Regions from separate parts of the Dokdonella ginsengisoli genome, predicted to be linked through region 1. Evidence: predicted binding sites of a transcription regulator. Region 1 holds the regulator's gene; the other holds the start of a gene.
What was found. The regulator sigma-54, encoded in region 1, starts transcription at its own class of promoters, with help from an activator protein. The targets are predictions, from matches to a motif close to TGGCACGNGCNTTGC.

Region 1 (14,616 bases):
CTCCGCACAGGGTCACGCGGCGCTTGGCGCGTTCGGCGGTCGCGATGGTCTGTGCGATCAGCTTGAGCACCGCCGGATGCAGCGGGTCGTACAGGTTCGCCAGGTGATCGTTGTTGCGGTCGACCGCGAGCGTGTACTGGATCAGGTCGTTGGTGCCGATCGCGATGAAGTCCAGCGTCTTGATCATGCCGGGCAGGGCGATCGCGGCGGCTGGCACCTCGATCATCGCGCCGAGGTCGACGTGTTCGGCGATCTCGTGGCCGGCCGAGCGCAGGTCGCGCGCGCACTCCTTCAGCAGGCGGCGCACGCTGACCATCTCCTCGGCGGCCGAGACCATCGGCACGAGGATGCGCACCGGTCCGTAGCCGGAGGCGCGCAGGATCGCGCGCAGCTGCACGGCGAGCAGCTGCGGATGGCGCAGCGACAGCCGCACGCCGCGCACGCCGAGCGCGGGGTTTTCCTCGTCGTCGAGCACCAGCCCACTGGCATCGGCCTTGTCGGCGCCGAGATCGAGCGTGCGGATCGTCACCGGCAGCCCGCCCATGCCGAGCACGAGGTCGCGGTAGGCGAGGAACTGCTCGTCCTCGCTCGGGATTTCCTTGCGCTGCAGGAACAGGAACTCGGTGCGGTAGAGGCCGACGCCGGCGGCGCCGAGCGCACGCGCCTGCGCCACGTCGGCGGGCGACTCCGCGTTCGCATACAGGGCGATCGTCGTGCCGTCGCGCGTGCGCGTGTCGGCGTCGCGCAGCAGGGCCAGGCGCTTGCCCTTCTGCGCGATCTCGCGCTGCCAGGCGCGGAACCGCGCCAGGTCCTGCGCCGCCGGGTGTACGACGATTTCGCCGCGCTCGCCGTCGATCAGCACGAGGTCGTCGTCCTGGATGTGCGACAGCGCGTCGTGCGCCGCGACGATCATCGGCAGGTGCAGGGAGCGGGCGAGGATCGCGCTGTGCGAGACCTGGCTGCCGGAGGAAAGCACCACGCCGAGCACGCCGCGCTCGGCCAGCGGCACCAGCTCGGACGGCGCCACCGTGTCGCTGACCAGGATCTCGCCGACGCGCGCGGCGAGGCGGCGCTCCTCCGCGCTGGACTCGCGCGCGAGGCCGGCCTGTACGCGGCCGATCACGTGTTCGACGTCTTCCTTGCGGCTGCGCAGGTAGGGATCGTCCATCTCCTCGAACATCGCGACGAGGCGGTCGCGCTGCATCTTCAGCGCGGCGCTGGCGCGGTAGCGGCCGACGCGGATCAGGTCGAACAGGCCGCTGGTCAGCTCGCGGTCGGCCAGCATCAGGCTGTGCGCATCGATGAATTCGGCGACTTCGCGGGCGAGCGTGCCGTGCAGCTTCTCGCGCAGCGCCTGCAGTTCGTCGCGCGCGAGCGCGATCGCGCGGCGCAGGCGCTCCAGTTCGTGTTCGACGTCGCCTTCGGCGAGCGGACTTTCGTCGACCAGGTAGCGGCTCGGGTGCTCCAGTCGTGCGCGGCCCAGCGCCATGCCGCGCGCCGCGCCGGTCCCGGTCAGGACGAGCCTCATTGACCCTCGTCGAACTTGCGCTCGAACAGGTCGACCATCGCCGCCATCGCGGCTTCCTCGTCGGGGCCGTCGGTGCGCAGCGTGATCGGCGTGCCGAGTCCGGCCGCGAGCATCATCACGCCCATGATGCTCTTGGCGTTGACCTCCTTGCCGCGGCAGGCGATGAAGGCGCCGGACTGGAAGCCGTGCAGCAGCTGGACCAGCTTCGCCGACGCGCGCGCGTGCAGGCCGAGCTTGTTGCTGATCGTGATTTCCCTTTCGAGCATGACGTTCCTTTCGTGGCTGTGGAAGGGGTGCCGCGTGCGCGCCGCGCCGCCCGCGCCTGCCCGTCTTCGGGCCGTTCCGGCGATCGCAAACGCCGGAAGAACCGTGTGCAGGCCGGCGACGCGCGGTCGCCGCTCCGCGAGGCACAGGGCGCGAACCTGTTCGCGCGTCGTCATCCCTGACGCTCGCCCTCTCGGGCCAGCTTCGCCGTCCGGGCGCGCTCGCGCGCGCCGCGTGTCGCGACCGTGATGTCGAGAAATGGGCGGCAATGCCCGTTTCTCAACACCTACGCGTTGTCGACGACGATGCCTCCGCGCCCGCCGTTCGCGGCGGTCTGCGCCAGCTCGTCGAGCGACTGCTCCGGATAGTTGAGGACCCGCAGCAGCATCGGCAGGTTCAGTCCCGACACGCAGTGCATGCGCACGCCGAGGTCGGGCAGGCGCCGCGCGATGTTGCACGGGGTCGCGCCGTACAGGTCCGACAGCACCAGCACGCCGTCGCCGTGGTCGAGATCGCGCGCATTCGCCGCGGCGGCGCGCAGCATCGTGTCCGGATCGTCGTCCGGAGCGACTTCCTGCACTTCGACCGGCAGCGGCAGGCGCCCGAGCACGTGGCGCGCCGCGCCGACGAGCGCGGCGCCCATCGATTCGTGGGTCATCAGGAGCACGCCGACGGTCATGGCGCGCCCCCGGTTCGCGGGAATCGGGAATCGGGAATCGGGAATCGGCAGCAGCGGCCCGTCATTTCCCGAGCGCCGTCAAGCGAGCGCAGCGCGCATTCCCGATTCTCCATTCCCGATTCTCGATTCCCGGCCTTCATCACTCCAGCTCCCGATGATAGGTCAGCACCTGCGCGTAGCGCTGCCGGAAATGCTCGGCCAGGCGTTCGCACAGGTACACCGACCGGTGGCGGCCGCCGGTGCAGCCGATGCAGATGGTCACGTAGCTGCGACCGTCGTGCTCGAAGCGCGGCAGCCAGCTCTCCAGGAAGCGCGTCAGGTCGTCGCGGAACTCGCCGACCTCGGCCTTGCCTTCGAGCCATTCGCGCACCGGCGAATCCTTGCCGGAAAGCGGCCTCAGCTTAGCATCCCAGTGCGGATTGGGCAGGCAGCGCGCGTCGAACACGAAATCGGCATCGGTGGGGACGCCGCGGCGGTAGGCGAACGACTCGAACAGCAGGGTCATCGCGCCGGCGGCCAGGCCCATCTCGGTGATGATCAGGCGGCGCAGCTGGTGCACGTTGAGATCGCTGGTGTCGATCGTGCGGTCGGCGATGGCGAGCATCGGCCGCAGCAGGCGGCGCTCCTCGGCGATCGCGTCGGCCAGGCCCAGCCCGTCGGACAGCGGATGGCGGCGCCGCGTTTCCGAGTAGCGCTTGATCAGTACCTCGTCGCGGGTGTCGAGGAAGACCAGCCGGTAGCCGATGTCCGCCTGCGCCAGCTCGGCCAGGATCTGCGGCAGGCGGTTGAGGTTCTCCGCGCGGTTGCGCACGTCCACGCCGACGGCCAGCTTGTGGCGCAGCCCGGCGGCGTTTTGCGACAGCGCCTGGACGAACGAAGGCATCAGCGCGGCCGGCAGGTTGTCGACGCAGTAGTAGCCCAGGTCCTCGAGCGTGCGCAGCGCGACGGTCTTGCCCGAGCCGGACAGGCCGCTGACGATGATCAGCTGATCGGTGGGGCTGGCGGTGTCGGCGGGCGTGTCTACCATGGCGGCAATCGGCGCATCTGGTGCGCCTGTCGGTCGATGAAGGTCTGCGCGGGGTCGAAGCCCTTGCTCTTGAGCATGTGGCTGCGCACCGCCGCTTCCGCGAGCACCGCGATGTTGCGGCCCGGCGCGACCGGAATGACGATCTGCGGCACCTGCACGTCGAGGATCTCGCGGTAGCCGACGTCGCCCGTCAATCGCGTCATCGCGTCGCCGGGCGCGTCGAGCTTCTGCGGCTTCAAGTGAACGATCAGGCGCAGATATTTCGAGGGTTTGACCGCGGTCTGACCGAACATCTCGCGCACGTTGAGCACGCCCAGGCCGCGCACCTCGAGCAGGTCGCGCAGCATCTCGGGGCAGTTGCCGTCGATCACGTCGGGCGCGATCAGGGTGAACTCCGGCGCGTCGTCGGCGACCAGGCGATGGCCGCGCGTGATCAGCTCGAGCGCGAGCTCGCTCTTGCCGGTGCCGCTCTCGCCGGTGATCAGCACGCCGATCGAGTACACCTCCATCAGCACCCCGTGCAAGGTGATCTGCCGTGCCAGCGTGCGCGCGAGCTGGTATTGAAGATACGTCAGCAGCTCATGGCCGCGCTTGGGGCTGTGCCACAGCGGCGTGTTGGTTTCCTCGGCCGCCTTGCGCAGGTCGGCCGGCACCGGCTGGTCCTTGGTGACGAGCAGCGCGGTCGGTTCGTAGGCGACGATCTTCTCGACCGTCTCCCAGCGCTGGCGCGAATCGAGGCTGTCGAGGTAGTTCAGCTCCTCGGTGCCGATGATCTGCACCTTGTTCGGATAGATGATGTTGAGATAGCCGACCAGCGAGGGGCGCCGCGCGAGGTTGCCGCCGGTCTCGATCGCGCGGTTCTCGCCGCGCAGGCCGGCGATCCAGCGCAGCGCCATGCGCTCGCCGACGGAGTCGAACAGCTGGCGGGCGGTCAGGCGGTCCATGGGGGCAGGGCTGAGGGCGGAGGGCGGAGGGCCATGAAGCTTCGCGACGGCGGCATCGTTCCGCCCAGTGTACGGGCGCGCGCTCATGGCGTCACATGGGAGGGATGTACGTCGCAGGTGCGTCCGGCCGACGGCGTCGATGCGGCGCTTTCCGGCCGGCATCCGTGCCCATCCCGCGGTCGCCCGGCGGCGTCGCCGATTTCAGCCCTCGGCTCTCAGCCCTTTCTTCAACGCCTCGTGCAGCGCCTGCGCATCCGGCGCCGCGCGCAGATCGGCGGTGATCGAGCCGCTGGAAAACAGCTCGGCCAGTTCCGCCAGCAGCTTCAGGTGCTGGTCGGTGAAATGGGCCGGCACGATCAGCGCGGCGACCAGGTCGACCGGCTGGCGGTCGGCGGCGCCGAAGTCGATCGGGGCGGACAGGTGCACGAAGGCGGCGCGGGCCTGCGCCACGGAGGCGCTGCGGCCGTGCGGAATCGCCACGCCGTGGCCGAGCCCGGTGCTGCCGAGACGTTCGCGCGCGACCAGCGCATCGCGCACGACGGCGACGTCGTCGTCGCCGCCGGCGAGAAGGTTGGACACTTCGGCGAGCAATTCGGCCTTGTCGCGTGCGACAAGGCCGCTCCGCACCCGCTCGGGGGACAGCAAATCGAGGAAAGGCATGGGCGGGTGCGGGATCTCGCGATGGACGAAGGCTTAGCTGTAGCGCGCCGAACGCACCGCGTCGGCGTGGTGGTCGGTGAGCTTTTCCTTGTGCTTGCGCACCTGCGTGTCGACCTTGTCGACCAGCGCGTCGAGGGCCGCGTACATGTCGACCGCGGTCGCGTCGGCGTGCAGGGTCTTGCCGGAAACCAGGATCGTCGCCTCGGCCTTGTGCAGCAGCTTCTCGAGGCCGAGGACGATGGTGAATTCATGCAGGTGGTCGAAGTGGCGCGAGATGCGCTCGAACTTGCTGACGGCGTAGTCGCGCAGGGCAGGAGTGACTTCGACCTGATGACCTTTGACTAGTATCTGCATGATGAACTCCTCGTGAGGTGGGCGGCTCGCGCCGACCCGGGCGAAAGGCCGCTGCCCGTGCCGCAAACCCGGCGTTCGGGTGGCCTGCATGAACTCCGACAAGCGCCTGTCGGCGACGTTCCCTCCTGCAGGTTGGAAAAACGGATGGGGTGCTGTCATGGCGTGGTTCAGCCGAGCCGACTGCGATCGTTCGAGGATGGAATGTTCAGCGCTTCCCTGTACTTGGCCACGGTACGCCGCGCCACGTTAATTCCGCGTCGATTCAATTCGGTCGCCAGGACCTGGTCCGAGAGCGGCCGCGCCGGCTGCTCCTCGCCGATCAGCTTCTTGATCATCGCCTGGATCGCGGTCGCGGACGCCGCGCCGCCGTCGACGGTGGTCACGCCGCTGGAAAAGAAATACTTGAACTCGAACGTGCCGCGCGGCGTGTGCAGGTACTTGCGCGTGGTCACGCGGCTGATGGTCGACTCGTGCATGCCCACTTCCTCGGCGACGTCCTTGAGCACCAGCGGCCGCATCGCCTCGGCGCCGAATTCGAGGAAGGCCTCCTGCGCGCGCACGATCGAGGTGGCGACCTTGAGCATGGTTTCCGCACGCGTCTTGAGCGACTTGATCAGCCAGCGCGCTTCCTGCAGCTGGCCCTTGAGGTAGTTCGCGTCCTCGCGGCGCGCCTTGGCGATCAGGCTGGCGTAGTGCTCGTTGATGCCCAGGCGCGGTTGGCAGCCGGGCGCGAGCGTGACCTGCCAGCGGCCGCCGACCTTGCGCGCGTACGCGTCCGGCGCGACGTACTCGGCGCTGGTGCTGGCGAAATTGCCGCCCGGCTTGGGCGTCAGGCCGCGGATCAGCGCCAGCGCGGTCTCGAAGGAGGCTTCGTCGACGTGCAGGCGCTGGCACAGGCGGGCGCGATCCTGGCGCGCCAGCGCCTCGAGATGTTCGCCGACCAGCGCGCGGGCGAGGGTGAGTCCCGGCGTGTCGGGATCGAGCACCTCCAGCTGCACGGCGAGGCATTCCTTCAGCGAACGGCTGGCGACGCCGACCGGATCGAACAGCTGCACGCGGTGGCGCACGGCTTCGATTTCGTCCGGTGTCACCACGTGCAGCGAAGCCAGCGCGTCGCGGATCGATTCGTCGTCTTCGCTGAGGTAGCCGTCGTCGTCGACGGCCTCTATGATCGCCGCCGCGATCGCGCGGTCGCGCGCGGACATCGGCGTGAGGTTGAGCTGCCAGAGCAGATGGTCGCGCAGGTCCTCGATCTCGGCGTCCTGCGGCTCCATGCCGTCCTCGTCGAGGGCGGTGCCGCGATGCTCGTTGCGTTCGAATTCGAGGTCGAGCGGCTGGTCGTCGGTCTCCGGCGCTTCGGCCGCGTTTTCGCTCGCCGCGTCCGCCGCTTCGGCTGCATCGGCGCCGTCGGCTTCCTCGGCCTCGACGGCGTCGCCGGTCTCCATGTCCAGCAGCGGATTGGATTCCAGCGCCGCATTCAGTTCCAGCTCCAGCTCCATGCGCGACAGCTGCAGCAGGCGGATCGCCTGTTGCAGCTGAGGCGTCAGCGCCAGCGACTGGCTGAGGCGGAATTGGAGCGCTGGTTTCATCCGAAAACGTGGCGGAGCCTGGCTGCCCCCATCCTAGCGCCAAACGAAGGGCCCGGGCAGATTGACTATGGCCGGGATTCGGGATTGGGAATGCAGGAAAGGCGCGGCAGTTCGCGCTTTCGGTGTGCGCCGAGCGTTGCGTCGCGATCGGCGCCGGCGGCCGCGCCGTTTTCTCGCAATGGCATTCGTGCCGTTCGAACGGGCCGGCCGGCCCGTCCGGCGCCGCTCACATGCGGAATTCACGTCCGAGGTAGACCTCGCGCACCTGCTCGTTGGCGAGGATGTCGGCGGGCGCACCCTGCGCGAGCACGGCCCCCTCGCTCATGATGTACGCGCGCTCGCAGATGCCCAGTGTCTCGCGCACGTTGTGGTCGGTGATCAGGATGCCGATGCCGCGCGCCTTGAGCTGGCGCACGATGCGCTGGATGTCGACCACCGAGATCGGGTCGATGCCGGCGAACGGTTCGTCCAGCAGCATGAAGCGCGGCTTGGCCGCCAGCGCGCGCGCGATCTCGACGCGCCGGCGCTCGCCGCCGGACAGGCTGACGCCCTTCTGGTTGGCGATGTGGCCGATCTGCAGGTCGTCGAGCAGCGCTTCCAGCTCGCTCGCTCGCGCGTCGGCGTCGAGGTCGTCGCGCAGCTCCAGGATCGCCAGGATGTTGTCGGTCACGCTCAGGCGGCGGAACACCGACGCCTCCTGCGGCAGGTAGCCCACGCCCAGGCGCGCGCGCGCGTGCATCGGCAGCGTGGTCACGTCCTGTTCGTCGATGCGGATCGAGCCGGCGTCGGCGGCGATCAGGCCGACGACCATGTAGAAGCAGGTCGTCTTGCCGGCGCCGTTCGGGCCGAGCAGTCCGACGATCTCGCCCTGGTCGAGCGAGAATTCGAAATCGCGCACGACGGCGCGGCCGCGGAAACTCTTGCGCAGGCCGGAAGCGCTCAGCATCAGGGCTGGCCGTCCGTGTCGGCCTTCTTCGGCTGCGCGTCGGCCGGCTTGTCCGCAGCCGGTGCATCGACGGGTTTCGCAGCGGGCTTGTCCGCTGCCGGCGCATCGGGCTTGGCGGCCGGCTTGGCCTTCGGCTGGATGACCATGTGCACGCGGTTGCCCGGCGCGCTGTCGCCGCTCTCCATCTCGCCGGTGTTGGTGTTGTAGGTCATCTGCGCGCCGTGGAATGTGCCGCGGCCCTGCTGCACGACGGTGACGTTGCCGGTCAGCACGGCGATGCTGGTGTCGTTGTTGTAGTCGATCTTGTCGGCGTCGGCGGTCATCAGGCCGGTGCCGTTGTCCTGCTGCTGTTCGATGTGCGCCTGCTTGCCGACCAGCACGATGCGCTGGACCTCGCCGGAGATGTCGTTGCCTTTCGCGTCGCGGGCATTGCTCGGGTGCTGGTAGATGGTCGCCTCGGCGCCGTGCGCCTTCATCGAGCCCTGCAGTACCTGCACGTTGCCGCGCAGGAACGTCGTACCCGGCGTCTTGTCGCTGCCCTGCACGATCTTGGAATAGTCCGCCTTGATGTCCATCGGCTGCTGGCGGTCGGTGCTCAGGGCCGCCGCGACGGCGGGCGCGAGCAGACACAGCGCGGTGCAGAGGGCGCCGGCGAGCCTATTTCCGGCGTTTCTTCGGTTCGATCGTCGATTGGACATCGGACAGCAGCTCCAGGGTCTTGTCGTTGAGATCGCCGCGCAGGCCGATGCCGCGGAGTATAGAGCCCGGCTGCGTGATCGTGGCCGGCGCCGCGGTCTCCATCTTCTTGTCCTTCGGCCAGGTGGTCAGGTCGGTGGTGACGAGGTCGACCGGCTTGGTGTTGCCGACCGGCTGTCGATGCATCTCGACGTGGCCGAGCAGCTTCATCACCGTGCCGTCGTTGTTGACCCAGGCCGAGTCGGACTTGCCCTGCCACGGATTGCCGCCGCCGTCGACGAGCAGGTAGTCGGGCGTCGTCACGAAGATCGAGGCGTCGTCGCCGCGCCGTGCCAGGAACGGACCGCTGATCTGGAACGTGCGCTTGCCTTCGGCGTTCAGCGCATTGAGCGTGAAGTCGCTCAGCGTGTAGTCCGAGCGCGGCGGGCCGGCGAAGGTCTGTTCGTCGGTGCGGTCGCGATTGAGCCAGACCAGATATTCGGTGCCGAGCACGAGCGCGACGAGCACGGCGACGGTCAGCCAGTAGTTGCGGCTCATGGCGACGCGCTCAGCGCAGGAAGGCGGCGAGTTCGCTCTCGGCCTTGCCCTGGCTGGCGAGGATCAGGTCGCAGACCTCGCGCGCCGCGCCGCTGCCGCCGGACAGGCGCGTGCGCCAGTGCGCGCGCTCGCGCACCCACGGGTGCGCGTTGGCGACGGCGATCGACAGCCCGGCGAGCTGCATCGCGGCGAGGTCGGGCAGGTCGTCGCCGGTGTAGGCGACGTGCGCGGCGTCGAGCCGCAACGCGTGCAGCAGCTGGTTCAGGCAGGCGCGCTTGTCCTTCTGGTCCTGGTAGACGTGCGCCACGCCGAGCTCGGCCATGCGTTCGGTGACGACGTGGCTCAGCCGCGCGGTGATCACCGCCACTTCGACGCCGTTGGCGAGCAGGCGCTTGAGGCCCAGTCCGTCGAGGACGTTGAACGCCTTCAGCTCGTGCCCGTCGGCGGTGTACCAGAGCTTGCCGTCGGTCAGCACGCCGTCGACGTCGAAGACGGCCAGTTTCACGCCGGCGGCGCGTTCTCGGATGTCGGCGGGGAAATCGTTTGGGAGCACGGGATTGGAGATTGGGAGTGGGGGATTCGGATCGATCGGAGCGGCATGCAACGACGGATTGCGATGCGGTCTTCGATCCCGAATCCCGAATCTCCAATCCCGGCGTCTAGACCACTCGCGCGCGCAGCAGATCGTGGATGTTGAGCGCACCGACCACGCGATTGTCCGCATCGACCACCAACAGCGCATGAATCTTGTGCGCTTCCATCAGCTGGGCGGCTTCGACCGCGAGCTTGTCGGCGGTGATCGTCTTGGGCTGCACCGTCATCAGGCGCGTGACCTGGGTCGTGCGCAGGTCGATGTCGTCGTCGTCGACCGCACGGCGCAGGTCGCCGTCGGTGAAGACGCCCAGCAGGTGCTGCTCGGCGTCGATGATCGCGGTCATGCCCAGGCCCTTGCGCGTCATCTCCACCAGCGCCTCGGTCAGGGTGACCTCCGGGCCGACCGTGGGGATCTGCGCCCCGGTGTGCATGATGTCGCCGATCTTCAGCAGCAGCTGGCGGCCGAGACTGCCGGCCGGGTGCGAGCGCGCGAAATCCTCGTCGGTGAAGCCGCGCGCCTCGAGCAGGGCGATGGCGAGGGCGTCGCCCATGACCAGCGCGGCGGTCGTGCTCGACGTCGGCGCGAGGCCGAGCGGGCAGGCTTCGGCCGGTACGCTGGTGTTGAGGTGCACGTCGGCCAGGCGTGCCAGCGAGGAGCCGGGATTGCCGCTCATCGCGATCAGCGGAATGCCCTGGCGCTTGATCAGCGGCAGGATCGCGAGCAGCTCGTCGGTCTCGCCGGAGTTCGACAGCGCCAGCACGACGTCCTTCTGCGTGATCATGCCGAGGTCGCCGTGGCTGGCCTCGGCCGGGTGCACGAAGAACGACGGCGTGCCGGTCGAGGCCAGGGTCGCGGCGATCTTGCGCGCGATGTGGCCGGACTTGCCCATGCCGGAGACCACCACGCGGCCGGGGCATTCGAACATCAGCTGGCAGGCGCGCAGGAAGTTCGCGTCGATGCGGTCGTGCAGCGCGGTGATCGCCTCCGCCTCGATCGTGATCACCGCCTGCGCGCTGCGCACGAGGGCGGTGGCGTCGAGCAGCGGATTGTTCAGGGGGCGCACGGCGGCGAGGATCTGGGCATTCATCGTGGTGAGGCGCGCTAGCGTCCTGGCGAACGTCCTGGATGGATGGGAGACATCGGAATTTCTGCGCTGTTGCTGGATTTTGAGTACCATGCGCCGCCTCTATTGTAGCCGCTTCGCCGGCCCGATTGATTCCGGCCGCCCGATCCCCAGACGGACAGCGCGGGCCAGTCGTCGCGGCCGGGCCTGCCGCCGGCGCCCCGGATGCGGGGATGCCGCCCCCGCGCAGGCCTCGCAAGCGCCCCCTCATCGGCCGGAGAAAAGCTCAAGATGGACAGTTCCACCGTGCAAAGTCTGATCCAGCGCGGCATGCCGGAGGCGAAGGTGGAGGTGCACGGCCCGGACGGCGTGCACTTCGAGGCCCTGGTGATCAGCCCGGCCTTCGCCGGCAAGCTGCCCCTGGCCCGCCACCGCATGGTCTACGCCACGCTCGGCGAACGGATGGGCGGCGAGATCCACGCCTTGTCGTTGCGCACCCTGACACCCGAAGAGGCAGGGCCGGGGGCCGAGGGCTGAGGGCCGGCGCTGCGCCGGACCCGCAACCCACGGTTCCCGAAATCCCGCTCGAGATACCAGCCCTCAGCCCTCAGCCCCCAGCCCTAAACTCCCCATGGCCAAAATCGTAATCAACGGCGGACAGCCCCTCAGCGGCGACGTCTGGGTTTCCGGCGCGAAGAACGCCGTGCTGCCGATCCTCGCCGCGACCCTGCTCGCCGACGGCCCGGTCACCATCGGCAACGTGCCGCACCTGCACGACGTCACCACCACGATGGAGCTGCTCGGCCAGATGGGCGTGGAGCTGGTCATCGACGAGCGCATGAAGATCCACGTCGACCCGCGCCCGGCCAAGCACTATTTCGCCCCGTACGACCTGGTCAAGACGATGCGCGCGTCGATCCTCGTGCTCGGCCCGCTGGTCGCGCGCTTCGGCGAGGCGGTCGTATCTCTGCCCGGCGGCTGCGCGATCGGCTCGCGTCCGGTCGACCTGCACCTGAAGGGCCTGCAGGCGCTCGGTGCCGACGTCACGGTCGAGAACGGCTACATCAAGGCGCGCGCCAGGCGCCTGAAGGGCGCGCGCATCAATCTCGACCTGGTCACCGTGACCGGCACCGAGAACCTGATGATGGCCGCCGCGCTGGCTTCCGGCACCACCGTCATCGAGAACGCCGCGCAGGAGCCCGAGGTCGTCGACCTGGCCAACTGCCTCAACGCGATGGGCGCGAAGATCGAAGGCGCCGGCACCGCGACGCTGGTCATCGAGGGCGTCGAGCGCCTGTCCGGCACCACCTACGAGGTGCTGCCGGACCGCATCGAGACCGGCACCTTCCTGGTCGCCGGCGCGATCACCGGCGGCAAGGTCACCGCCAAGCGCGCGCGCCCGAAGACGCTCGACGCGGTGCTGAGCAAGCTGGAGGACGCCGGCGCGCACATCAACACCGGCGAGGACTGGATCGAACTGGACATGCAGGGGCGGCGGCCGAAGGCGGTCAACGTGACGACCGCGCCGTACCCGGCCTTCCCGACCGACATGCAGGCGCAGTTCACCGCGCTCAACTGCATCGCCGAAGGCGTCGGCATCATCACCGAGACCGTGTTCGAGAACCGCTTCATGCATGCGCTCGAGCTGCAGCGCCTGGGCGCCGACATCCAGATCGAAGGCAACAGCGCGATCATCAAGGGCGTGGACAAGATGTCCGGCGCGCCGATGATGGCCACCGACCTGCGCGCGTCCGCCTCGCTGGTGCTGGCCGGCCTGGTCGCGCAGGGCGACACCGTCGTCGACCGCATCTACCACATCGATCGCGGCTACGAGAACATCGAGGAGAAGCTCGGCGGTCTCGGCGCGCACATCCGGCGCCTGCCGTCGTAACCGCAGATCCGTTCCGCCCGCGGGCCGTGCGGGCCGAAGGCCGGCGGCGATCAGTGATCGCGCCGGTCCCCGCGCGGCATCAGCGGTGCGAGCAGCATCGCCGCGGCGCGGCGGCGGCTCACGCCCAGTTTCCGGTACACGTTCTCCAGATGGCGCTTGACCGTGCCGGCGCGGATGCCGGGCAGCGCGGCGATCTCGCCGTTGCGCCGGCCGCCCGCGACCCGGCGGCTGCCGGTCAATGCTTCACGGACACCAGCTTCAGCGTCACCGTGTCGCCCTTGCGGTCGGCCTGTTCGATCTGTGCCGGCAGCCAGCCCAGCGACTCGGCGAACCAGCTGCGCGCGACGCGGCGGCGGTCGTCGTCGGAGTCACCCTCGCGCTGCATGACGACGGTCTGGTAGGTACCGGCCGGCACGTTGAGGGTTTCCTTCGCGCCGCGCACGTAGCGCATTTCCTCGACGCGATCCTTCACCGCGACGGGATACTGGAAATTCGCCGCGCCGTGCATCAGGTCGGCGGCCAGCGCCAGGGTGACGCTCTGGCGGTCGATCAGTCCCGGTACGGTGGCGTAGCGGTACTCGCCGCCTTCCTTCACGCGCACCTCGTTCGCCTTCCAGTCGAACGTGGCCTGGCGCGTGCGCTGCTTGAAGGCGCCGTCCTGCCGGTAGTCGTAGGCGAGCGCGATCGGGCGGCCGTCCTGCCAGCGGAAGCGCGAGGTCTCCACGATGTGGATGCCGGCGATCTTGGCCAGGCCGGCGGTGCCGCTGGTTTCGCTGCGCAGGGTCCAGCTGCCGTCGCCGTTGTCGCGCAGTTCGAGCGTCGTGCGGCCCAGTTCGCTGCCGTTCTGCAGGGTCGCGTATTCGGCACGGAACGGTCGCATCGCCGGCGGCGCGGCGACGGCGGCCACGGTCGCGAGCAGGTTCAGGAGCAGCGTGGCGAGCAGGGCTTTCATGCGGGCGTTCCGGCGGACGAGGCGGGGAGTGTCGCGGGATCAGGCTGAACGCGCGCTCACGCCAAGGCCCCGTCGCCCTGCAGGCGCAGCGGTGCGGCCAGCGGTGAACCGTCGTGCAGCACCTGCGAGCCGGCGAGCGCGATCCTGCCGGCGGCAATCGATGCGACGCTGGCGACCAGCAGCCGATGCTCCTCGACGAGCAGGCGTTCGGCCAGCGCGTCAGCCGTGTCGCCCGGCAGGATCGGAATCCGCGCCTGGGCGATCAGCGGGCCGCCGTCCAGTTCGGCGGTGACGAAGTGGACGCTCGAACCGTGCTCGGCGTCGCCGGCTTCGAGCGCGCGCCGATGCGTGTGCAGGCCGCGGTACTTGGGCAGCAGGGACGGATGGATGTTGACGATGCGTCCCGCCCACGGCGCCAGCACGGCGGGATCGAGGATGCGCATGAAGCCGGCCAGCACGATCAGCGCGGGCCGGTGCCCGGCGATGCGCGCGAACAGATCGGCGTCGAACGCGGCGCGGTTGGCGTAGCTCTTCGGATCGAGCGCGAGCGTGGCGATGCCGGATTCTTCCGCGCGGCGCAGCGCCGGCGCCTGCGCCTTGTCGCTGCCGACCAGCGCGATCTCGACCGGCAACCGTCCAGCGCGTTGCGCGTCGATCAGGGCCTGCAGGTTGGAGCCGCGGCCGGAAGAGAGGACAGCGAGGCGCAGGGCCGAGGGCTGAGAGCTGAGGGCTGCTGTTCCGTCTTGTGTTTCGAGGACGTCGTGCATCGTCGCTCCCGTTCGAGCCGAGCGCCGCGACGGATCAGGCCGTTCGGCCCGCAGCCTCAGCCCTCGGCCCCGAGTCTGGCTCAGGAAATGCGCACGCGCTCGCCGCCGCTTTCGGCGACGACTT
Region 2 (14,616 bases), on a different contig from region 1:
GCTCAGCTACGGCCTTGCCGCGGTGCTGCTGTTCATCGGCACGAAGATGCTGATCGCGGACTTCTACAAGATTCCGATCGGCATCGCGCTCGGCGTGGTCGCGCTGCTGATCGGCGCCTCGATCGTCGCCAGCCTGCGCATTCCGCCGCGCCGCGACGCCGGCTGACGCCACCGCCGCGGGCTTGAGCCGGCCGCGGCGCATCCCCATGATGCCGGGCATGGATTTCGCGCGCCCCGTTCCCGAACCGACCGCTGTCGCCGTCGCGCACGATCGCGAGCGCGTGCGCTACGCCGTGCTCGGCGCGGCGGCCCTGCTCGCCGGCGTCTGGGTCGCCTGGCTGCTGGCCTGGCTGCTCGGCTGGTCGCTCGACGACCTTGGCGTGCGGCCGCGCGACTTCTCCGGCCTGATCGGCATCCTGACCGCGCCGTTCGCGCACGCCTCGTTCGAGCACCTGATGTCGAACACGCTGCCGCTGGCGCTGCTCGCCACCCTGACCCTGTACTGCTACCCGCGCGCGGCGCGGCTCGCGGTGCCGCTGATCTGGCTCGCGTCCGGCCTCGGCGTGTGGCTGTTCGCGCGCTCGTCCACGCATGTCGGTGCGAGCGGCATCGCGCACGGCCTGATGCTGTTCCTGTTCGTCATGGGGCTGCTGCGGCGCGACCGTCTGGCCGTCGTCGTGTCGCTGGTGGTGTTTTTCCTCTACGGCGGCATGCTGATGACCGTGCTGCCGCGCGAGGCCAACGTCAGTTTCGAATACCACCTGGCCGGCGCCGTCGCGGGGCTGGTCGCCGCCGTGCTGCTGCGCGCGCGCGATCCGCTGCCGCCGCGCAAGCGCTATTCGTGGGAAGAGGACGAGGCGGGCGAGCCGCTCGTCGACGAGGAACTGGAACTGCCGCGCGCGCGCGACGTGCCGGTGCTGTGGCAGCGGACCACGCCGGACGACGGCGCGAACGGCCGCGTGATCGTGTTCCAGCCGCGCCCGCGCGACGACCGCCCGCCGACGCTGCACTGAATCGCGCGCGGCGCCGCTGCGGCCGATCCGCGCTAAGCTTCGTGTCCGTCCACCGGAAACGTGCCATGAACGCCAGCGCTCCCCGCCGCGTCGAACATCAGCAGACCGACAAGGGCTACGTGCCGGTCTACACCACGGCCGTCGTCGAGCAGCCGTGGTCGAGCTATTCGCGGACGGACCACGAAACCTGGGCGACCCTGTTCGAGCGTCAGCGCGAGGTGCTCAAGGGCCGTGCCTGCCGCGAATTCATCGAGAACCAGCAGCGCTTCGGCATGACGCCCGACGCGATCCCGCGGTTCGACGAGCTCAACGCGGTGCTGGCGAAGGCGACCGGCTGGGAACTCGTGGGCGTGGAAGGTCTGCTGCCCGAGCTGACCTTCTTCGACCATCTGGCGAACCGGCGCTTTCCGGTCACCTGGTGGATCCGCAAGCCCGAGCAGATCGACTACATCGCCGAACCGGACCTGTTCCACGACCTGTTCGGCCACGTGCCGCTGCTGCTCAATCCGGTCTTCGCCGACTACATGCAGGCCTACGGCCGCGGTGGCGTGAAGGCGCACGGCATCGGCGCGCAGGCGCTGGTCAACCTGACCCGGCTGTACTGGTACACGGTCGAGTTCGGCCTGATCCGGCAGGACGGCGCCTTGCGCATCTACGGATCCGGCATCGTGTCGTCGAAGGGCGAGTCGATCCACTGCCTCGAATCGGCGGCGCCGAACCGCATCGGCTTCGATCTGGCGCGCATCATGCGCACGCGTTACCGCATCGACACCTACCAGAAGACCTACTTCGTGATCGACAGCTTCGACCAGCTGATCGACGCGACGCGGCCCGACTTCACGCCGCTGTACGCCGAACTCGCCGCGCAGGAATCGGTGCCGGCCGGCGACGTGCTGGCGAGCGATCGCGTGTTCCAGCGCGGCAGCGGCGAAGGCTGGGCGCAGGACGGCGACGTCTAGCGCCGCGGCCCGTTCGCGCGGTCGCGCGTCTCAGGCCGCCGCCGGCAGCATCAGCAGCAGCGCGACGCCGAACACGATGCGGTAGATCGCGAACGGCGTGAAGCGGTGCGTGCGGATGTAGCCGAGCAGCCACTTCACCGCGACGAACGCCGTGATCAGCGAAACGGCGAACGCGATCGCCAGCGCACTCCAGTCCTCGTGCGCGCTGCTGCCGTTCTTCATCGACTTCAGCAGCTCGTAGCCGCTTGCGGCGAACATGGTCGGGATGCCGACCAGGAAAGCGAATTCGGTCGCCGCCGCGCGGTTGCTGGTGCCGGCGAGCAGGGCGACGAAGATGGTCGCCGCTGACCGCGAGGTACCGGGAAAGATCGCCGCGACGACCTGCGCCAGGCCGACCAGCACCGCCACGCGCCAGGTGATGGCGCTGCGATCGGGCTGCTTCGCGGCGAACCATTCGGCTGCGATCATCCACAGGCCGCCGACGATCAGCGCCCAGGCCACCGGGACGATCGACTCCGGCAGCTTGAAGCCCAGCCGCGTGGCGAGAAAGCCGAGCACGCCGGTGATCAGGAACGCGGTCATCAGCTTCAGCGCGTAGTCGCGGTTCTCGGCCTGGGCGAATCCGGTGGCCAGCCGCCACAGCCGTTCGCGATAGATCAGCACCACGGCGAGGATCGCTCCGGCCTGGATCACGACGTTGAACACATCCGAGCGTCTGCCGAGCCAGTGTTCGGCGATCAGCAGGTGGCCCGTGCTCGAGATCGGCAGGAATTCGGTGATGCCCTCGATCAGGCCGAGCAGCGCGGGAATCAGGATGTCGTTCATGGCGGTCCGGGGAAGAGCGAACGGGAGACGGGAACAATCTGGTGCAAAACCGGGGAAAATCGCACCATATTGGTGCTATCGATGCCCGATCCTGCAGGTCAGTGTATTGATTTCATTGGAGAAGATGGGGAATTCCGGGTTGGCACAGGCATTGCTGTATCCGCGGCACCTACCGCTTCGAGATCGTCATGTCCGCCCAGAACGTGTTGAAACTGATCAAGGATAACGACGTCGAGTTCGTCGATCTGCGCTTCGCCGACATGCTCGGCAAGCAGCATCACGTGACGTTCCCCGCGCACTCGGTCGACGAGTCGCTGTTCGAGGACGGCAAGATGTTCGACGGCTCGTCGATCGCCGGCTGGAAGGGCATCAACGAATCCGACATGGTCCTGCTGCCCGATCCGGACACCGCCATCGTCGATCCCTTCACGGCCGACAAGACCCTGCTTCTGCAGTGCGACGTGCTCGAGCCGAGCACGATGCAGGCCTATGCGCGCGATCCGCGCTCGGTCGCCAAGCGCGCCGAAGCGTACCTGAAGTCGACCGGCATCGCCGACACCGCCTACTTCGGACCGGAGCCGGAATTCTTCATCTTCGACTCGGTGCGCTACCGCAACGACATGGGGCACGTGTTCTACGAGATCGGCTCGGAAGAAGCCGCGTGGTCGTCCGGCAAGTCGTTCGAGGGCGGCAATTCCGGCCACCGCGGCGGCGTCAAGGGCGGCTACTTCCCGGTGCCGCCGGTGGACACCTTCCAGGACCTGCGCGGCGAGATGTGCAAGGTGCTCGAGGAGCTCGGCCAGGTCGTCGAGGTGCACCATCACGAAGTGGCGAACGCGGGCCAGTGCGAGATCGGCACGCGCTTCAACACGCTGGTGAAGAAGGCCGACGAGCTGATCACGATGAAGTACGTGATCAAGAACGTCGCGCACCGCAACGGCAAGACCGCGACCTTCATGCCGAAGCCGATCGTCGGCGACAACGGTTCGGGCATGCACGTGCACCAGTCGCTGGCCAAGAACGGCCAGAACCTGTTCGCCGGCGACCTCTACGGCGGCCTGTCGCAGACCGCGCTGTACTACATCGGCGGCATCTTCAAGCACGCGCGCGCGATCAACGCCTTCGCCAATTCCTCGACCAACAGCTACAAGCGCCTGGTGCCCGGCTTCGAGGCGCCGGTGATGCTCGCCTACTCGGCGCGCAACCGCTCGGCCAGCTGCCGCATTCCGTTCGTGCACAGCCCGAAGGCGCGCCGCATCGAGGTGCGTTTCCCCGATCCGGTCAACACCGGCTACCTGACCTTCAGCGCACTGATGATGGCCGGCCTCGACGGCATCCTGAACAAGATCGACCCGGGCGCGCCGGCGGACAAGGACCTGTACGACCTGCCGCCGGAGGAAGAGAAGAACATCCCGACCGTGTGCCACTCGCTCGACCAGGCGCTCGACGCGCTGGACAAGGATCGCGCGTTCCTGAAGGCCGGCGGCGTGTTCAGCGACGACTTCATCGACGGCTACATCGACCTGAAGATGCAGGAAGTCACGCGCTTCCGCGCGGCGACGCACCCGCTCGAGTACCAGATGTACTACGCGATCTGATCGCCCCTGCCGCGCTCCGTCCGCGGAGCGCGGCAGCGGACCCGCCGCTGCGTTTGCGCATGCGGCGGGATTCATCCGGCAGCGGCCCGGCCGCTGCGGCCAATCAACTAATGCGTTAGTTGATTGGATCATTCGTGGCCGCGCTCCGGCAGGGCGGGGCGAGGAGAAAAGAACAGACACCGTCATCGAACATCCGGACATCCGCCGCGAACGGATCGCGGCGAACGGGAGGGGCGCCGGTTGCGGGCGCCGACCGCGGGAAGCGGCAACGAAGGGGCGACACAGCCCCAGGAACCATGCGCAGGAGGCGACCGTACGCGTCGCGGCAGCGGCGGCGCGGCCATCCGTCCCGATCCGGAGAACCCGCATGAAAGGCCGTTCACGCCCCATGATCCTGTTCGCGTTCGCGCTGTCCTCTCCCGTGCAGGCCGACGATGCCGCTTCGAGCGGCCCGGTCCTGAGCGGCAACCTCGGTATCGTCAGCGACTATCTGTTTCGCGGCCTGTCCCAGACCGGCCAGGAGCCGGCCCTGCAGGGCGGCGTCGAATACGGCAGCGCGAGCAGCTGGTACGTCGGCGCCTGGGGCAGCAACGTCAGCTGGCTGTCGGACTATTCCAAGCTCGGCGAGGACGTCTCCAACAGCGTCGAGCTCGACCTCTACGCCGGCTGGCGCATTCCGCTGGACGCCGACTGGAAGCTCGACCTCGGCGTCTACGGCTACTACTACTCCGGCGACTACCCGCACGGCTTCACGCGCCCGCACACCGTCGAGGGCTACGTCGGCGTCGGCTGGTCGTTCCTGTCGCTGAAGTATTCGCACGCGTTCACGAACCTGTTCGGGTTCGCCGATTCCAAGCACAGCGACTACCTCGATCTCTCCGCCAACTGGGAGTTCTCGCCCGGCTGGGTGATCAACGCCCACGTCGGCCACCAGCGCGTCGAGCATTCCGGCGCCGCGAACTACACCGACTGGAAGCTCGGCGTGACCCGCAACTTCGCCAACGGCATCGCCGTCGCGCTCGCCTACTGCGACACCAACGCCGACGAGCTGCTCTACACGAACGGCTACCGCGAATATCTCGGCCGCCGCACCGGCGTGCTGAGCCTGGGCAAGACGTTCTGAACCCATCGACGCATCAGGAGAGTGGCATGAAGCTGATCACCGCAATCATCCGGCCGTTCAAGCTCGACGACGTGCGCGATGCGCTGTCGCAGGCCGGCGTCACCGGCATCACCGTCACCGAGGTCAAGGGCTACGGCCGCCAGAAGGGCCACACCGAGCTGTACCGCGGCGCCGAGTACGTCGTCGACTTCGTCCCCAAGATCAAGATCGAGACCGCCGTGCCCGACGGCCGCGTCGAGGCGACCGTCGAAGCGATCGCCGACGCGGCGCGTACCGACAAGGTCGGCGACGGCAAGATCTTCGTGACCCCCATCGATCACGCCGCGCGCATCCGCACCGGCGAGATCGGCGACGACGCGCTCTGAGGAGGAAAGCCATGAGAAACCGACTGTTCCTCTTCACCGTCTTCGCCACCTGCGAACTGCTGCCCTCGCTCGCCTTCGCCCAGGGCGCGCCCGCGGCGGTGCCGAACAAGGGCGACACCGCCTGGATGCTGACCTCGACCGCACTCGTGCTGCTGATGAGCGTGCCCGCGCTGGCGCTGTTCTACGGCGGCCTGGTGCGCAGCAAGAACATGCTGTCGGTGCTGATGCAGGTGTTCGTCGTGTTCTCGCTGATCAGCGTGCTGTGGTGCGTCTACGGCTACAGCCTGGCCTTCACCGAGGGCAACGCGTTCTTCGGCAGCTTCTCGCGCCTGTTCCTGCACGGCACCTTCGATCCCGCCGCCGGCACGTTCGCGCTGGCCGGCACGTTCTCCAAGGGCACGCCGATGTACGAACTGGTGTTCGTCGCGTTCCAGGCCACGTTCGCCGCGATCACCTGCTGCCTGATCCTCGGCTCGCTGGTCGAGCGCATCCGCTTCTCCGCGGTGCTAATCTTCATGCTGATCTGGTTCACCTTCAGCTATCTGCCGATCGCGCACATGGTCTGGTTCTGGCCGGGGCCGGACGCCTACACCGATGCCGGCAAGGTCGAAGCCCTCAACGCCACCGCCGGTCTGATCTGGCAGTGGGGCGCGCTCGATTTCGCCGGCGGCACGGTCGTGCACATCAACGCCGGCGTGGCCGGACTGATCGGCGCGTTCCTGGTCGGCAAGCGCATCGGCTACGGCCGCGAGGCGCTGCGCCCGCACAGCCTGACCATGACCATGATCGGCGCGTCGCTGCTGTGGTTCGGCTGGTTCGGCTTCAACGCCGGCTCCGCGCTGGAGGCGAACGCCTCGGCCGCGCTCGCGTTCCTCAACACCTATCTGGCGACCGCCTGCGCGGTGCTGTCGTGGACCTTCGCCGAGTGGCTGCTCAAGGGCAAGCCGTCGATGCTCGGCGCCGCGTCGGGTGCGGTCGCCGGCCTCGTCGCGATCACGCCGGCGGCCGGCAACGTCGGCATTCCCGGCGCGTTCGCGATCGGCCTCGCCGCCGGCGTGATCTGCCTGTGGGGCGTGACCGGGCTGAAGCGCCTGCTCAAGGCCGACGACTCGCTCGACGTGTTCGGCGTGCACGCGCTCGGCGGCATCAGCGGCGCGCTGCTGACCGGCATCTTCAACGCCCCCGCGCTCGGCGGCCCCGGCCTCGTCACCGACTGGGTCACCGGCACCGTCGGCTATCCCGGCATCGGCACGCAGCTGCTGATCCAGGCCAAGGCGGTCGGCCTCACGATCGTCTGGACCGCGGTCGTCGCCGTCATCGCCTACAAGGTCGCCGACCTGCTCGTCGGCCTGCGCGTCAGCGAGGAGCAGGAGCGCGAAGGCCTGGACATCGTCTCGCACGGCGAGTCGGCCTACGACCACTGAGTCCGGCGTCCGCGCCGGCGCGGCTTCCCCCGCGCCGGCGCTTTGCTAAGCTCGCGCGGTTTCCGCCGAAGACGGGGCCTTCCGCGCGATGAACTCCGCCAGTCGCCTTGCGCCCGGCCCCGCCGAACGCCTGCGCGGGCTGGCGCCGCCTGTCGTCGCATCGTTGCAGGAGGCGGCGCAGCGTCTGCGTCGCGGCGACCCCGACGGCGCCGAACGCGCCCTGGCCGCGGCGCTCGCATCGGCACCCTCGCATCTGGAAACCCTGCGTCTGCACGGCTTGCTCGAACAGCGCCGCGGCCGTCGTGCGCAGGCCGAGGCGATCTACCGCCGCGCGCTCGAGGGGCAGCCGGACGACGTCTCGATTCTGGTCCAGCTGGCCGAGGTCAGGCTCGACCTCGGCGACGCGGACGAGGCGCAGGCCCTGCTGCGTCGCGCGGAGCGCCTCGCGCCCGCCGAGGCCGACACCCTGTTCCGCCTCGGCCGGCAGTTCGATCGCCACGGCCTGCACGCGCCAGCGCTCGCCTGCGGTCGCCGCGCGCTGGCGCATGCGCCCACGCATGCGCTGGCGCGGCTGCTGGTCGCGCGCAGCCTGCAGGCGCAGGGGCACATCGACGAAACCGCCGCCGAATACCGCACGCTGGTCGGGCAGGGCGGGCCGCGCGCCTACCAGGCCTGGTTCAGCCTGGTCGACCTGAAGACGGTGCGGCTCGACGCGGACGAAACCGCCGCGCTCGAACGCCTTGCCGGCGACGCGACGCTCGGCGACGAGGCACGTTCGGCGCTCGCCTTCGCGCTGGGCAAGGTCTGCGAGGACGCCGCGCGCTACGACGACGCGCTGTCGGCGTTCGCACGCGCGAATGCGCTCGCGCGGCGCCGGCTCGACTGGAGCGCCGACGCTTTCGGCCGCGAGATCGAGGCGATCCGCCTGGCTTTCGACGCGCCGCCGCCGCAGGCCCCGGCGGCATTGGGCGAGGACGTCGTCTTCGTGCTCGGCATGCCGCGCTCGGGCACCACCCTGGTCGAGCAGATCCTTGCTGCGCATTCGCTCGTCGAAGGCGCCAGCGAATTGCCCGACCTGCCGATCGTCCTCGCGCAGGAGTCGCGACGGCGCGGCCGGCCGTTTCCGCACTGGGCGGCACAGGCGACGGCGGCCGACTGGGAGCGCCTGGGCCGCGACTATCTCGCGCGCACGGCGCGCTGGCGCGCGCGCCGGCCGCGTTCGACCGACAAGCTGCCGGACAACTGGACGTTCGTCGGCGCGATCCGCGCGATGCTGCCGGGCGCGAAGATCGTCGACTGCCGCCGCGATCCGCTCGAGACCTGCTGGTCTTGCTACAAGCAGCTGTTCGCACCGGGCCGCGCGACGTACGCCTACGACTTCGCCGACCTGGGTGCCTGCTGGCGTGCCTACGATCGCCTGAGCCGGCTCTGGGAGTTGCGCCACCCGCAGCACGTGCGCGTACAGCCTCACGAGGCGCTGCTCGCCGCGCCGGAGGCGGAAATCCGTGCCCTGCTGGAATTCTGCGGCCTGCCGTTCGAGCGCGGCTGCGTGGACTTCCACACCGTGCGGCGCGACGTGCGCAGCGCCAGCGCGGCGCAGGTGCAGCAGCCGCTGTATCGCGACACCGCACGCGCGGCGCGCTACGGCGAACGCCTGGCGCCGCTGCGCGCTGCGCTCGCCGGCGACTGAGGCCGGAACCGGCGCGCGAAATTCAGCCGCAATTCAATGGAATCTGCCGAGACTGCCGCGTCGCTACGCTTTTGCGTGGACTGGCATGCCGGCTAAGATGAGGACGATGCAAGCCCGACGCGGAACAAGCCTGCTGGTGCTCTTCCTGATGCTGTCGTGCGCGGCCATCGGGTCCGCACCCGTCGTCGCGCGCGAAGTCAGCGTGCAGGAGGCGGTGGCGCAGGCGCAGCGGCAGGCCGACGGCAAGGTGCTGTCGGTGCAGACCTTGAACGTCGGCAAGCGCAAGGTCTACCGCGTCAAGATCCTGACGCGCGACGGTCAGGTGCGTGTCATCCAAGTGCCTGCGGAGCAATGACGCCGGCCCGGCGCGAACTGGACGCAACATCCTACGGAGAACGACATGCGCGTATTGCTGGTGGAAGACGAAGCCCCGTTGCGCGAAACCCTGGCCGCGCGGCTCAAGCGCGACGGCTTCGCGGTCGACGCCGCCGGTGACGGCGAGGAAGGCCTGTACCTGGGCCGCGAAGTGCCGTTCGACGTCGCGATCATCGATCTGGGCCTGCCCAAGCTCTCGGGCATGGACCTGGTCAAGCAGCTGCGCGAAGCGGGCCAGCGCTATCCGATCCTGATCCTCACGGCGCGCTCGAGCTGGCAGGACAAGGTGCAGGGCCTGAAGAACGGCGCCGACGACTACCTGGTCAAGCCGTTCCACGTCGAGGAACTGCTGGCGCGTCTCAATGCGCTCGTGCGCCGCGCCAGCGGCTGGTCGCGGCCGACGCTCGAATGCGGTCCGGTGGTGCTCGACACGACCGCGCAGACGGTCGCCGTCAACGGCGGCACGGTCGACCTGACCAGCTACGAGTACAAGGTGCTCGAGTACCTGATGCTGCACGCCGGCGAGCTGGTGTCGAAGGCCGATCTCACCGAGCACATCTACCAGCAGGATTTCGATCGCGATTCGAACGTGCTGGAGGTGTTCATCGGACGCCTGCGCCGCAAGCTCGATCCGGACAACGCGATCAAGCCGATCGAGACCGTGCGCGGCCGCGGCTACCGCTTCGCGCTCGAACGCAGCGACACGCCGGTCGAAGAAGCCAAGACCGAAGCCTGAGAGGGGGCAAGCGCGCATGGCGCGTCCGCTTTCGCTGCAGGCGCGCTCGCTGGCGGCGGCCGGTCTGGTACTGGCCGCCTTCCTTGCGCTGGCGTTCTTCGCGCTCGACAACGCGTTCTATCTGGCGGCCGAGAGCGGCCTGCGCGAGCGCCTGCAGGGCTACCTGTACACCTATCTGGCCAGTTCCGATCCCAATCGCGCCGGCGCGCTGATTCCGCCGGACGTCGGGCCCGATTCGCGCTTCGACCAGCCGACCGCGACCGGCCTGTACGCCGGCATCGTCGGCGGCAAGGTCGTCGGCGCGAAGGAAAAGGAATGGCGCTCGGCCTCGGCGGCCGGACGCGAACTGCCGTTCTCCGACGAGCTCGATCCGGGCGAGATCCGCTTCCGCGGTCCGGTGGCGACGTCCGAAGGCAGCCTGTTCGTGCTGTCGCAGGGCGTGGTGTGGAACGCCGGCGCGAAGAACGAACTGCACGTGACCTTCCACATCGCCGAAGACAGCCGCGCCCTGCAGCGCCAAGTCGACGTCTATCGCCGCACGCTGGCGACGTGGCTGGGCTCGCTCGGCGTGGTCCTGCTGCTGCTGCTGCTCGGCGTGCTGCGCTGGAGCCTGTCGCCGCTGCGCCGCGTCGCCGGCGATCTTCGCCGCGTCGAGCACGGCGCGCAGGAACAGCTCGACCGCGACTATCCGATCGAGCTGTCGGGCCTGACCGCGAACATCAACAACTTCATCGAGGCCGAGCGCGAGCGCGTCAAGCGCTATCGCAACACCCTGTCCGACCTCGCGCACAGCCTGAAGACGCCGCTGGCCGTCATGCGCAGCCAGCTGGAGACCGGAGCCGACGGCAAGGACCTGCGCTGGACGGTGCTCGAGCAGGTCGGGCGCATGGACGAGATCGTCGCCTACCAGCTCTCTCGCGCGGCGACGTCCGGCCACCAGACCTTCGCCGCGCCGCTGCCGCTGGAGCCGTACGCGGAAGAGGTCGTGCGCAGCCTGGAGAAGGTCTACGCGTCGAAATCGATCCTGTGCGAATTCGACATCGATCCGGGCGCGCGTTTCCACGGCGACCAGGGCGACCTGCTCGAGCTGCTCGGCAACCTGCTCGAGAACGCGTTCAAGTGGGCGCGGCGCCGCGTGTTGCTGACCGCGCAGCCGCAGCCGGCCGCGGCCGGAAAGCGCGCCGGCCTGGTGGTGATGGTGGAAGACGACGGTCCCGGCATCCCGGACGACAAGATCGAGCATCTGCTGCAGCGCGGCGTGCGCGGCGACGAACGCGTGCAGGGCCACGGCATCGGCCTGGCCATCGTGCAGGACATCCTCAAGGCCTATCGCGGCGAGCTGGTCGTCGACCACTCGCCCAACCTCGGCGGTGCGCGCTTCTCGATGCGTCTGGCGGCGCGCTGAATCTCTGGGTCGCGAGAGCGGCCGAGAAAGACGGTTCTCGCAGAGGCGCAGAGGTCGCGGAGAAAAAAGCCGGGCTTTCGTCTGTCCTCTGCGGACTGCGTGTCTCTGCGAGAGGGCAGCTTCGTCCGCGCGACAGCCGGGCACGCGGCCGGCTCAGTTTGCCGCCAGCGCCTCGATTTCCGCGATCAGCCGTGCGCGCACCTGCTCGCGGCTGTAGTGGTCGAGCACGTAGGCCCGCGCGCGTCGCGCCTGCTCGGCGCGCGCGGGCGCGTCGAGCGCGCGCACGGCGTCGATCGCCGCGTGCAGTCCGGCTTCGCCGCGGAACACGAAGCCGCTGCCGCTGGCCTCGACGTGGTCGGCGAGGGTTTCGCACTCGCCGTTGACCACGATCGGCGTGCCCTGTGCCATCGCCTCGAGTGCGACGATGCTCAGGCTCTCGTACGGCGAGGGATGCACGAAGGCGAGCGCGCCCGCCATCAGGGCCAGCTTGCGCTCGTCGCTGACGAAGCCGAGATAGCGCACGTGCTCGGACTGCTGCACGCCGAGCTTGTCGGCGCCGGTCAGCAGCAGGCGCAGGTCGGACGGCCGTTCGCGGCTGTAGCTGCCGAACGCGTCGAGCAGCATCGCGCAGCCCTTGTGCGTGTCGATGCGGCCGCTGTAGAGCAGGTACGGCGTCGACTCGCGCGCCGGCGCCACCGTTTGCGTCGCCACGGTCATGGCGACGAGATTGCCGGCGTCGACGTTCCACAGCCTCGCGCCGAGGCGGCGTTCGGCCGGCGTGTTCCAGAGCAGGCGCGGCGTGTGCCGCGCCATCTGCGCGAACACGCCGAAATGCCCGGCGGGCTCGTCGTGCAGGGTCGGCACGATCGCCCAGCGCCGGTGCGGCAGCGCGCGCGCGCCGTCGTAGGTGGTCGGATACAGGTACGTCAGGAAGATCACCGCGGCGTAGTCGTCGCCGGCCCGCGCCAGATGCGCGATCAGGTCCGGGCACACCGGCCCCTGCGAGCGGATGAATTCCTCCTGCAGCGCCTCGGGCCACGCGACGCGTCCGTCGCTCGCGTCCGCGCGCGCGGCGAAATGCGCCAGCAGGCGGCGATGCAGGTCGTGGAAGTAGCCGTCGCGGCCGCGCGCGACGCGGAAGCGGTGGATCGCGACGCCGTCACGGCGTTCCACGCCTTCGGGCAGGTCGTTCGCCCAGCTGACGTAGTCGCTCGCGGTGGTGGTCAGCACGTCGACCGCGTACTCGTCCGCCAGCAGGGTCGCGTACTGCCAGCCCAGCGCTTCGGCGCCGCCGACCAGCGATTCGTGACAGCGCGGCACGACGATGGCGACGCGCTTCACGACAGCGGCTCCAGCGCGGCGAGGAAGCGCTCGCGCAGCACGTGCGGCGCGAACTCCGTCTCGTAGCGGCGTCGCGCCGTATCGCGCAGGTCGTTGCGGAAGTGCGCGTCATCGGCGAGCCGCGCGAGGCTGGCCGCGAACAGCCACGGATCCTCCTCGCTCCAGAGCACGCCGCCGTCGCCGATCGTCTCCGGGATCGCGCTCGAGGCGTGTGCCAGCACCGGCACGCCGAGCGCCATCGCCTCGATCAGCGGCACGCAGAAGCCCTCGTGGCGGCTCATCGTCAGGAACGCGTGGCTGGCCAGATAGGCCGCCTTCAGCTGCGCCTCGCTCAGCGATTCCAGCCACCACACGCGGTCGCCGAGACGGTGTTCGTCGATGCGCGCGCGGATCGCCTGGTTGTAGGCGTCCAGGCCCGGATCGGACTTGCCGACGACGAGCAGGCGCGTGGGATCGCCGTAGGCGTCGACGTAGGCGGCGAACGCGTCGATCAGCGCGAGGTGGTTCTTGTTCGGCGCGATGCGTCCGACCATCAGCAGGTTGCGCGTGCCGTCGTTGAGTTCGTCGAGCAGGTCGAGGTCGGCCTCGGCGCGCAGCAGTTGCTCCACGCGATGGAACGGTGCGACCACGGCGCCGCGATCGGCCGGCGCGCCGCAGGCGATCAGCTCGTCGAGGTTGTAGCGCGAGGCGCCCAGATAGCGCTCGCAGCCGAGCCGCGCGACGGCGGGAATCTCCTCGCGTCCCTTGGCGCAGGCGCTTTCGTAGAGGCGCGAGGTGCCGGCGAAGAATTCCGGCGGCGTGATGTTGTGGTAGCGCACGACGCGGTAGCCGCGCGCGCGCGCGACCAGTTCGGTCGCCTGCGGCCAGCCGACCGAGAAGTGGTAGATGACGAGGTCGTCGGGACCGCCGGCGAAGTCGAGCAGCGTGTCCGGCGAGTAGGTGGTCTCGGCCACGCCGTGCGCGACGTCGCAGAACACGCGCGTCTCCAGGCCGCGCTCGCGCAGCAGCGCGGCCATCGCCAGCGTGTCGTTGCCGACCGCATCCTTGCCCGCCAGCACCGGCAGCAGCAGGGCGGCCTTCATCGGCGCGCTACCCGGGTCATCGCCTCGGCCAGGCCGCGCTCGAGCACCGCCGGTGCGAACGTCGAGGCGTAGCGCGCCTTGCCGGCGGCGCGCAGGTGTTCGCGCAGTTCCGCGTCGCCGGACAGACGCTGCACGGCGGCGGCGATCACGTGCGGGTCGGCGCCGTCCCACAGCAGGCCGGCGTCGCCGAGCGTCCACGGGATCGCGCTCGTCGCGCGCGCGATCACCGGCGTGCCGAGCGCCATCGCCTCGATCAGCGGCACGCAGAAGCCTTCGTGCCGGCTCAGCATCAGCAGCGCGTCGGCGCGCTCGAACGCAGCGCGCAGCTCGGCGCCGTTGGCGTCCTGCATCAGCGTCACCGCGTCCTGCGTGTCGCGGCGCTGGATGTGATCTTCCAGCGCCTCGCCATAGCGCGAGAGATTCGGATCGAGCTTGCCGGCGGAGAGCAGATGGGCCGAGCCGGCGCCCATCGCGCGCAGCGCGGCGAGCGCGTCGACGAGGTCGAAGTGCGCCTTGTTCGGCGCCAGCCGTCCGACCATCAGCAGCAGCGGCTCGCCGCGCGGCAGGCGCCGGTCGTCGGGGGCGAGGGAGCGCAGCTGTTCGACCTGGTGGAACGGCGGCAGCAGCGCGCAGCGCGCGGGATCGACCCCGCGCGACAGGAAATCCTCGAGGTTGTACGG

Region 2: the regulator sigma-54 is predicted to act here: its motif matches at 2,938-2,952, upstream of glnA (type I glutamate--ammonia ligase).

What each region holds. Positions count from the first base shown of each region.
Region 1 is NZ_JBHSHD010000003.1:288,140-302,755, reverse strand. It holds gene ptsP (phosphoenolpyruvate--protein phosphotransferase) at 1-1,528, opposite strand, end outside; gene ACFO6Q_RS03520 (HPr family phosphocarrier protein) at 1,525-1,794, opposite strand; gene ACFO6Q_RS03515 (PTS sugar transporter subunit IIA) at 2,079-2,471, opposite strand; gene rapZ (RNase adapter RapZ) at 2,611-3,498, opposite strand; gene hprK (HPr(Ser) kinase/phosphatase) at 3,492-4,442, opposite strand; gene ACFO6Q_RS03500 (PTS sugar transporter subunit IIA) at 4,644-5,102, opposite strand; gene hpf (ribosome hibernation-promoting factor, HPF/YfiA family) at 5,136-5,456, opposite strand; gene ACFO6Q_RS03490 (RNA polymerase factor sigma-54) at 5,624-7,045, opposite strand; gene lptB (LPS export ABC transporter ATP-binding protein) at 7,272-7,991, opposite strand; gene lptA (lipopolysaccharide transport periplasmic protein LptA) at 7,991-8,689, opposite strand; gene lptC (LPS export ABC transporter periplasmic protein LptC) at 8,649-9,224, opposite strand; gene ACFO6Q_RS03470 (KdsC family phosphatase) at 9,235-9,777, opposite strand; gene ACFO6Q_RS03465 (KpsF/GutQ family sugar-phosphate isomerase) at 9,884-10,906, opposite strand; gene ACFO6Q_RS03460 (BolA family protein) at 11,174-11,419, shown strand; gene murA (UDP-N-acetylglucosamine 1-carboxyvinyltransferase) at 11,514-12,773, shown strand; gene ACFO6Q_RS03450 (LuxR C-terminal-related transcriptional regulator) at 12,824-13,012, opposite strand; gene ACFO6Q_RS03445 (DUF3108 domain-containing protein) at 13,009-13,725, opposite strand; gene purN (phosphoribosylglycinamide formyltransferase) at 13,782-14,492, opposite strand; gene purM (phosphoribosylformylglycinamidine cyclo-ligase) at 14,573-14,616, opposite strand, start outside.
Region 2 is NZ_JBHSHD010000002.1:105,949-120,564, reverse strand. It holds gene ACFO6Q_RS00860 (TerC family protein) at 1-166, shown strand, start outside; gene ACFO6Q_RS00855 (rhomboid family intramembrane serine protease) at 219-1,013, shown strand; gene phhA (phenylalanine 4-monooxygenase) at 1,079-1,972, shown strand; gene ACFO6Q_RS00845 (undecaprenyl-diphosphate phosphatase) at 2,003-2,797, opposite strand; gene glnA (type I glutamate--ammonia ligase) at 2,986-4,395, shown strand; gene ACFO6Q_RS00835 (TorF family putative porin) at 4,763-5,518, shown strand; gene ACFO6Q_RS00830 (P-II family nitrogen regulator) at 5,545-5,883, shown strand; gene amt (ammonium transporter) at 5,895-7,307, shown strand; gene ACFO6Q_RS00820 (tetratricopeptide repeat-containing sulfotransferase family protein) at 7,396-8,997, shown strand; gene ACFO6Q_RS00815 (PepSY domain-containing protein) at 9,104-9,352, shown strand; gene ACFO6Q_RS00810 (response regulator transcription factor) at 9,398-10,108, shown strand; gene ACFO6Q_RS00805 (ATP-binding protein) at 10,125-11,513, shown strand; gene ACFO6Q_RS00800 (glycosyltransferase) at 11,667-12,854, opposite strand; gene ACFO6Q_RS00795 (glycosyltransferase) at 12,851-13,936, opposite strand; gene ACFO6Q_RS00790 (glycosyltransferase family 4 protein) at 13,933-14,616, opposite strand, start outside.